Marinobacterium aestuarii: one gene and its partner. The protein of the gene in region 2 interacts with the protein of the main gene of each other region in a pairwise test. Links are inferred from orthologs where the notes say so. Each region holds a gene or a part of one and is shown on either strand. Other genes may lie near its edges.

Evidence for each region.
Region 1: the proteins of A8C75_RS07510 (region 2) and A8C75_RS21865 interact in binary tests that used the Escherichia coli proteins (3 or more experiments, as listed by UniProt). The link is inferred for Marinobacterium aestuarii from one-to-one orthologs.

The regions. Positions count from the first base shown.
Region 1 is NZ_CP015839.1:4,967,605-4,971,164, reverse strand. Bases 172-3,136 are described here. They hold A8C75_RS21865 (ATP-binding cassette domain-containing protein), read right to left. Parts: upstream 2,632-3,136; coding sequence 712-2,631; downstream 172-711. Other genes in these bases: A8C75_RS21860 (TIGR02444 family protein), read left to right, coding at 2,751-3,136; A8C75_RS21870 (HDOD domain-containing protein), read left to right, coding at 172-659. In the rest of the region: more of A8C75_RS21870, read left to right, coding at 1-171; more of A8C75_RS21860, read left to right, coding at 3,137-3,275; A8C75_RS21855 (FKBP-type peptidyl-prolyl cis-trans isomerase), read left to right, coding at 3,345-3,560. UniProt on the Escherichia coli protein: Genetic data indicate it may be involved in ribosome assembly or function.
Region 2 is NZ_CP015839.1:1,680,181-1,685,320, forward strand. The notes cover bases 790-4,198. They hold A8C75_RS07510 (2-oxoglutarate dehydrogenase E1 component), read left to right. Parts: upstream 790-1,166; coding sequence 1,167-3,998; downstream 3,999-4,198. Other genes in these bases: A8C75_RS07505 (succinate dehydrogenase iron-sulfur subunit), read left to right, coding at 790-832; odhB (2-oxoglutarate dehydrogenase complex dihydrolipoyllysine-residue succinyltransferase), read left to right, coding at 4,050-4,198. Outside these bases: sdhA (succinate dehydrogenase flavoprotein subunit), read left to right, coding at 1-115; more of A8C75_RS07505, read left to right, coding at 128-789; more of odhB, read left to right, coding at 4,199-5,140. UniProt on the Escherichia coli protein: E1 component of the 2-oxoglutarate dehydrogenase (OGDH) complex which catalyzes the decarboxylation of 2-oxoglutarate, the first step in the conversion of 2-oxoglutarate to succinyl-CoA and CO(2).

The DNA.
Region 1 (3,560 bases), 3.3 Mb from region 2 along the record:
AAGACGCCATTATCCGCGTGCTGGGGTTTGATCTGGTGATCAATCTGGCACTGGGTGTGGCGCTGGGCAAAACGCTGCAGATGCCAAACGACACACCGCGGGGCGCGACCGATTACTGGCAGCAGGCGGTTTATACGGCGACCCTGGCCGAACGGCTATGTCGCAAGATGCCGATGGCTGAAAGGTTGCGACCCGGGCTGGCCTATCTGGCCGGGCTGCTGCACAACTTTGGTTATCTGGTCTTGGCGCACCTTTTTCCGCCGCATTTCTCGCTGCTGTCACGCTATATCGAGGCCAATCCGCATATGGGGACTGAATATATCGAGAAGCAGGTGTTGAACGTCACACGCGAGCAGGTGGGCAGCTGGTTGCTCGAAAGCTGGTCAGTGCCGGCGGAGGTGTGCGTGGCGGTGCGGCGTCAGAATGAGGTCGATTATGACGGCGAGCACTCTGGCTATGCCCGCCTGGTGCATCTGAGTAACCGTCTGTTGCGCGAGCAGGGCCTGAGCGATGGCCCCATCGAGAATATCCCGGCGGGGCTGACTGAGTCCCTGGGCTTGAGCCGTGGCGTGATCAGCGAAGCCATGGAGGATGTACTGGCGTCACGGGATGCGCTGGGGGAAGTGACCCAGGTATTTGGCGGCCAGCGCGCGAGTTAGGGCAGCCTGTCGGCCTTTCCCTCGCTACGGCCGGCCAAAGCCCGAAAGGTTGCTAGTCGCTCGCGTCCAGGCTCTGCTCCAGCGCCTCAAGGGCTTCCTGCTGCTCCAGCCAGCTGGCTTCAATCTGCTGTGACTTGCGGGTCAGGTCGGCCTGCTGGCCCAGCAGGATTTTGAGTTTTTCCCTGTTGGCATCCTGATAGATCTCGCTGTCACCCAGCTGGGTCTCGACCTCGTTCAGTTGCGAGCCGCACTGCTCGAGCTGCTGTTCCAGCTTATCGATGTGCTGGCGCAGGGGTCTCAGTTTGGCCCGGTTCTGTGCCTCCAGCCGTTTTTGTTCCTTGCGATCGGCGGCGCTGTTGCCGCGGCTGAGATCCGTTTTCTCAACCTCGGCCGGCGCCTGACGGCGACGATCGCCCAGCCAGCTGTGGTAGTCATCAAGGTCGCCATCGAACGGCTGAGCCTTACCGTCAGCCACCAGCCAGAACTCATCCACGGTGTTGCGCAGCAGGTGCCTGTCATGGGACACCAGAATCAGCGCGCCTTCGAACGTTTGCAGCGCCAGGGTAAGGGCGTGGCGAACCTCCAGATCCAGATGGTTGGTGGGCTCGTCCATCAGCAGCAGGTTGGGTCTTTCCCAGGCGATCAGCGCCAGTGCTACGCGGGCCTTTTCGCCACCGGAGAAACGCTTGACTGGTTCCATGGCGTCGTCGCCGAAAAAACCAAAGCTGCCAAGAAAATCACGCACCTGCTGTTCGCTCGATTTAGGCGAGAGGCGTTTGATATGCAGTAGCGGCGACGCTTCCAGGTCCAGTGCTTCCAGCTGATGCTGGGCAAAGTAGCCGACCTTGAGGTGTTCACCGCCACGCTGCTCGCCACTGAGCAGGGGCAGGTCGCCCACCAGGGTCTTGATCAGGGTCGATTTGCCGGCACCGTTGGGGCCCAGCAGGCCAATGCGCGCGCCGGGCGCCAGGGACAGATTAAGCTGTTGCATGATCGGTTTGCCGGCGTAGCCGCAGTCGGCCTTGTGCAGTGTCAGCAGCGGATTGGACACTTTGTCTGCCGGGGTAAAGCGGAAACTGAACGGGCTGTCCACGTGGGCCGGTGCGATCAGCTCCATGCGCTCGAGCTCTTTCAGGCGACTCTGGGCCTGCTTGGCCTTGGTCGCCTTGGCGCGGAAGCGGCGGACAAAGCTTTCTATTTCGGATACGCGCTGCTGCTGCTTCTGGAACTGGGCGTCCTGCTGTGACAGACGTTCGGCACGCATGCGCTCAAAGGCGCTGTAGTTGCCCTTGTACAGATCCAGCTGCTCGTGGTGCATATGCACTATATGGCTGACCACATTGTCGATAAAGTCGCGGTCGTGGGATACCAGCAGCAGAGTGCCAGGGTACTGGCGCAGCCACTGTTCCAGCCAGAGGGTCGCATCCAGATCCAGGTGGTTGGTGGGCTCATCGAGCAGCAGTATATCGGAGCGGCACATCAGCGCCTGGGCCAGGTTGAGACGAATACGCCAGCCACCGGACAGATCTCCCACCGGGCGGCTGGCGTCACCGGGCATAAAGCCCAGGCCGTTCAGCAACAGGTGTGCGCGGGCTTCGGCGCTGTAGCCGTCAATGCTGTCCAGCCTGGCGTGGAGTTCACCCAGGTGATGGTGCTGCTGGTCGGCTTCGGCCGCGGCTATCTCCCGCTCCACCTGGCGTAGCTGGGCATCACCATCCAGTACATAGTCGAGTACCAGGCGTTCAACCGACGTGACCTCCTGCGCCATGTGTGAGATGGTCAGGTTGCCGGCGATCTGCAGGTCGCCGGAATCCGGCTGCAGCTCGCCCAGGATCAGTTTGAACAGGCTTGATTTGCCGACGCCATTGGCGCCGATGATGCCGGTTTTCCATCCATGATGGATGGTCAGGTTGGCCTGATGCAGCAGACGCTGGATGCCGCGCTGCAGGTTAAGCTGGGATATCTGAATCATGGTGGCGAATTTTAACAACCTGTCGAGATTAAGACTAATTCAATGGCACTGATCACGGGCCCGCTGTCGCGAGACGGATACACTCGAACTCAGTCTCCCGGCGATACGGGAGTCGTCCGATGAAGCTGCACAACGACCTCTGGGACTATGCGCTGCAACTCTATGCCAAGCCGGGTGTTGAATCGGCGTGCCTGCAATTGCAGCAAGAATGGTCGCTCGGTGTTAACCGCTTGCTGTTCTGCTGCTGGCTGGCGACCGAAGGCCGGGCATTGCAGGCCGAACAGCTGAGCACCTGTGAAGCGTCGCAGTGGCAGCACAGTACCACAGAGCCGCTGCGTCTGCTGCGCTACCGGGTTCGGGCTCAGCGTCAGCATGAGCCCGAACTGGAGCTTTGTTATCAGGCGCTGCGCCAGGCGGAACTGGCCGCTGAGCAGGTGGAGCTGGCCTGGCTGTTTGCACTCGGGCGTGACTGGCCGGTGGTGGCGTCTGTCGCCTGCGAGGATCTGTTGCTGCAGAACATTGGCCAGTACCTCTGCTGCGAAGGTATCGAGCCAGAGCCTGGGCTGTTGGCCGTATTGCAGGTTCTGGTGCAGGCAGCGGCGGGGCCAGTGCCTGCTCGGCGGGTGCTGCAATTGCAGTGGTAATGGCGTGAACTTTAGAGTTAAATCGGTCACTAAACAACGACATTCAGCATTATCAGTAGGGAATTTGGGATGAAAAAAACGTTTCTGGCAGTAGCCATGGCCTCTCTGGTCGCAGTGACATCGGCCGCACAGGCTGACGCGCTGGATACCGAAGACAAGAAGCTGAGCTACAGCCTGGGTCTGATCCTTGGCGACAAGCTCAAGCAGGATATTGATACGCTGGACATCGATGCCTTCCGACAGGGCGTTGAAGCGATTTACAAGGGCGAGGAGCCCCTGCTGGAT
Region 2 (5,140 bases):
GAACTGGCTGTGTCACTCCCTGTTCCATCCGGTCGACAAGCGCATCACCAAACGTGCGGTGAACTTTGCGCCCAAGACCATGGAAGCTTTTCCGCCGAAAATCAGAACGTACTAAGGGGCTGTTACGATGCTGGTAAGTGTATATCGCTACAATCCTGAGACTGACGATGCGCCTTACATGCAGGATATCCATATCGATATCCCCGGTGGCAAGGACATCATGGTGCTGGATCTGCTTCAGCTTCTGAAGGACAAGGACCCGTCCATGGCCTACCGTCGCTCCTGCCGTGAAGGCGTGTGCGGCTCAGATGGCATGAACATGAACGGCAAGAATGGTCTGGCCTGCATCACGCCGCTGTCTGCGGTGGTGGAAAAGGACAAACTGGTTCTGCGCCCGCTGCCGGGTCTGCCGGTTGTGCGTGACCTGGTGGTCGACATGGGTCAGTTCTACAAGCAGTACGAGAAGATCAAGCCGTTCCTGATCAATGATACGCCGGCACCGGCGATCGAACGTCTGCAGTCGCCGGAAGAGCGCGCTGAGCTGGACGGTTTGTACGAGTGTATTCTCTGTGCATGCTGCTCCACTGCCTGTCCGTCCTTCTGGTGGAATCCGGACAAGTTTGTCGGACCTTCCGGTCTGTTGCAGGCTTACCGCTTCCTGGCGGACAGCCGTGATACGGCAACCCGGGAGCGTCTGGCGGAGCTTGATGATCCGTTCAGCGTCTTCCGCTGCCATGGCATCATGAACTGTGTCAGCGTTTGTCCCAAGGGGCTCAACCCCACCAAGGCAATCGGCAAGATCCGGAATATGTTGCTACAACAGGCGACCTGATCCGATGAAAGAAAGCGGCACCGGTGGTGCCGCTTTTTTTTGTGTGTATAAAAATGGTCGCTGGCGGTGAGTTCGAGCAGTCGGAAAAAGGTCGGTCGGCTACAGCATAGAAATATGCATCGGTTGATTAAGTTTTTTTGTCGAATGCCACGCGGCTTTGATGTGTAAAGCCTGTTACAAAAGGCGTACAATACTGCCCCGCGTTTATGCGCTTTTTTGATAGGCGTGAGGCGACACAAAACGGTAACAAAAAGGTGGCATCCAGCGGATGTTACGGAAGGAAATGGTGCAACCTTTCGTGCTGGTGTACTCCTTGAGCCAGGGTGATCAAAGAATGCAAGATGGCGTAATGGAGCTGTTATGGAAGAATGCCCACCTATATGGTGGCAACCTTTCATACGTCGAACAACTTTACGAAACCTACCTTATGGATCCAAACGCCGTTCCCCAGGAATGGCGCGAAGAGTTTGACCGACTACCCAAGGTCGGCGAGCACATCTCTCAGGATGTGCCTCACTCACCGATCCGTGAACACTTCCTCTACCTCTCCAAAAACCAGGGTCAGTCCCGTCCGGTTGAAGTCAGCAGCGTCTCGTCCGAGCATGAAAAGAAGCAGGTGCGTGTCCTGCGGATGATCAATGCTTATCGCGTGCGTGGACATCAGGCTGCGGACATAGATCCGCTTGATCTGCACAAGCGTGAGCCGGTGCCGGATTTGGACCTGCGTTTCCACGAGCTGAGCGAAGCGGACTATGACACTGTGTTTCAGCTGGGTTCACTCTTCTTCGGCACCGAAGAAGCACCGCTGAAACAGATTGTCGAGGATCTGAAACGCACGTACTGCACCACTGTTGGTGCCGAGTACATGCACATTGTTGATACCCAGGAAAAACGCTGGCTGCAGCAGCGCATTGAGCCTGTGCGCAGCCATCCGGCGCTGGAAGTGCCGGAGCGCAAGCATATTCTTGAGCGCCTGACGGCGGCCGAGGGTCTGGAAAAGTACCTCGGTGCCCGCTACGCCGGCGCCAAGCGCTTTGGCGTGGAAGGCGGCGAAGCGCTGATTCCACTGATGGACCAGCTGGTGCAGCGCGCAGGTCGTGCAGGCGCCAAGGAAGTCATTATCGGAATGGCGCACCGCGGTCGTTTGAACGTGCTGGTGAACATTTTTGGCAAGAACCCCGCCGAACTGTTCGGCGAGTTCGAAGGCAAGAAAGTGATCACCACCTCAGGTGACGTCAAATACCACCAGGGCTTCTCCTCCAACGTCATGACCCCGGGCGGCGAAGTCCACCTGGCCATGGCATTCAACCCGTCGCATCTGGAGATCGTGTCTCCGGTGGTCGAAGGGTCGGTGCGTGCACGTCAGGATCGTCGTCAAGACTCTATCGGTAGCACTGTTGTGCCGGTGTCGATCCACGGTGATGCGGCGTTTGCCGGTCAGGGGGTGGTCATGGAGACATTCCAGATGTCCCAGACCCGCGCCTACAAGACCGGCGGCACCATTCACATCGTGATCAACAACCAGGTCGGTTTTACCACATCGCGCAAGGAAGACGCGCGTTCGAGCGAGTACTGCACCGATGTGGCGAAAATGGTCCAGGCGCCGATTTTCCACGTCAACGGCGATGATCCCGAAGCCGTCAGCTTTGTAACCCAGGTTGCCCTGGACTACCGCAACGAGTTCAAAAAGGACGTCGTTATTGACCTGGTGTGCTACCGCCGCCGCGGTCACAACGAAGCGGATGAGCCGTCTGGCACCCAGCCGCTGATGTACGCCAAGATCAAGGCCCAGAAAACCACCCGCGAACTCTATGCCCAGCGCCTGCTGGAAGCCGGTGTCATCGACGCCGACGAAAGCAAGGCGATGGAGCAGGAATACCGTCGCGCGCTGGAAAATGGTGATCATGTTGCCAAGGCGCTGGTGCTTGAGCCCAATACCGAGCTGTTTGTCGACTGGCGTCCGTACCTGGGCCATGAGTGGTCCTTCGAGTGCGACACCAGCGTTAACATGAAGCTGCTGCAGGAGCTGGCCAACAAGGTCTGCGAAACGCCGGAAGGCTTTGTGGTACAGCGTCAGGTGCAGAAGATCTATGAAGATCGCAAGCGCATGGCGGCGGGCGCAATGGCTCTCAACTGGGGCTTCGCCGAGACCATGGCCTATGCCACGCTGCTGGCGGAAGGCTACCCGATCCGCCTGACCGGTCAGGACGTGGGTCGAGGCACCTTCTCCCATCGCCATGCCGTGCTGCATAACCAGAAAGATGCCAGTTGCTACGTGCCGCTGAAAAATCTGGCGGAAGATCAGCCGAACATGACCATTCTGGATTCCTACCTGTCGGAAGAGGCGGTGCTGGCGTTCGAGTATGGTTATGCCACGACTATCCCCAACGCGCTGGTGATCTGGGAAGCTCAGTTTGGTGACTTCGCCAACGGTGCCCAGGTGGTGATCGACCAGTTCATCACCAGTGGCGAGCAGAAGTGGGGCCGTCTCTGCGGTCTGACCATGCTGCTGCCCCACGGCTTCGAAGGCCAGGGTCCGGAGCATTCCTCTGCCCGTCTGGAGCGCTTCCTGCAAATGTGTGCCGAGCACAACATTCAGGTCTGCACCCCGACGACGCCGGCACAGATTTTCCATCTGCTGCGTCGCCAGGTGGCACGTCCGCTGCGCAAGCCGCTGATTGTCATGTCGCCCAAGAGCCTGTTGCGTCACAAACAGGCGACATCGACGCTGGAAGATCTGGCCGAAGGCACCTTCCTGCCGGTGATCGGCGAAGTGGATCAGCAGGATGCCGCCAAGGTGAAGCGCCTGGTGCTCTGCGGTGGCAAGGTCTACTACGACCTGTACAACCGCCGCGCTGAACAGGGTCTGACCGATGTGGCCATCGTGCGCATTGAGCAGCTGTACCCGTTCCCGGAGGCTGCGCTGGCCGAGGCAATTGCCGGTTACACCAACCTGGAATCTGTCGTCTGGTGTCAGGAAGAGCCGATGAACCAGGGCGCCTGGTATTGCAGTCAGCACCACATGCGCAATGTGTTGCAGCGTCACAATCCGGCACTGCACCTGGGTGGTGTCGGACGTCCGCATGCGGCAGCGCCTGCGGTGGGCCATATATCGGTGCATATCGAGCAGCAAGACGCGCTGGTCAACGAAGCACTCAACGGTTAATGACAGGTCGTATCGCGGGATACGACCTTGCGGAGCACACAAGGAAACAACATGTCCATCGAAATCAAAGCCCCGACTTTTCCGGAATCCGTCGCAGACGGCACAGTAACGACCTGGCACAAGCAGCCTGGCGAAGCCTGTGCGGCCGATGAGCTGATTGTCGATATCGAAACCGACAAGGTTGTACTGGAAGTGGTTGCACCGGCTGACGGTGTCATCAAGGCAATCCTCAAGGGTGAAGGCGAAACCGTCCTCAGCGATGAAGTGATTGCTCAGTTTGAAGCCGGCGCTGCCGGTACCAGCGCTGATGCAGCACCTGCTGCTGACGCCGCCGCAGGCGACGCCGACAAGGTTGGCCCGGCTGCACGCAAGCTGATCGACGAAAACAACCTGAATGCCAGCCAGATTGCCGGAACGGGCAAAGGCGGCGGCATCACCAAGGAAGATGTACAGAACTTCATCAAGTCCGGTGCCAAGGCGCCCGCGGCGGCGGCTCCTGCAGCGCCTCAGGCGGCCAAGGCTGCACCTGCACCTGTCGCCGTCAGCGTTGCTGCCGGTGAGCGGGTTGAGAAGCGCGTACCCATGACGCGTCTGCGTGCCACCATCGCCAAGCGCCTGGTGGAAGCACAGCAGAGCGCGGCCATGCTGACGACCTACAACGAAGTCAACATGAAGCCGGTGATGGAGCTGCGCAAGCAGTACAAGGATCTGTTCGAAAAAGTACACGGCGGCACGCGCCTGGGCTTCATGTCCTTCTTCGTCAAGGCGGCTACCGAAGCGCTGAAACGCTTCCCGGCGGTCAATGCCTCCATCGACGGCAATGACATGGTCTACCACGGTTACCAGGATATCGGCGTCGCCGTGTCCACCGAGCGTGGTCTGATGGTGCCTGTATTGCGTGATACCGACAGCATGAGCCTGGCCGACGTCGAGTCCACCATTGCTGATTTCGGCAAGCGCGGCCGTGACGGCAAACTGGGTCTGAACGACATGCAGGGCGGCACCTTCACCATCACCAACGGTGGTGTCTTCGGATCCCTTATGTCCACCCCGATCCTGAACCCGCCGCAGACTGCGATCCTCGGCATGCACAAGATCCAGGAACGCCCGATGGCGGTCAACGGTCAGGTTGTTATCCTGCC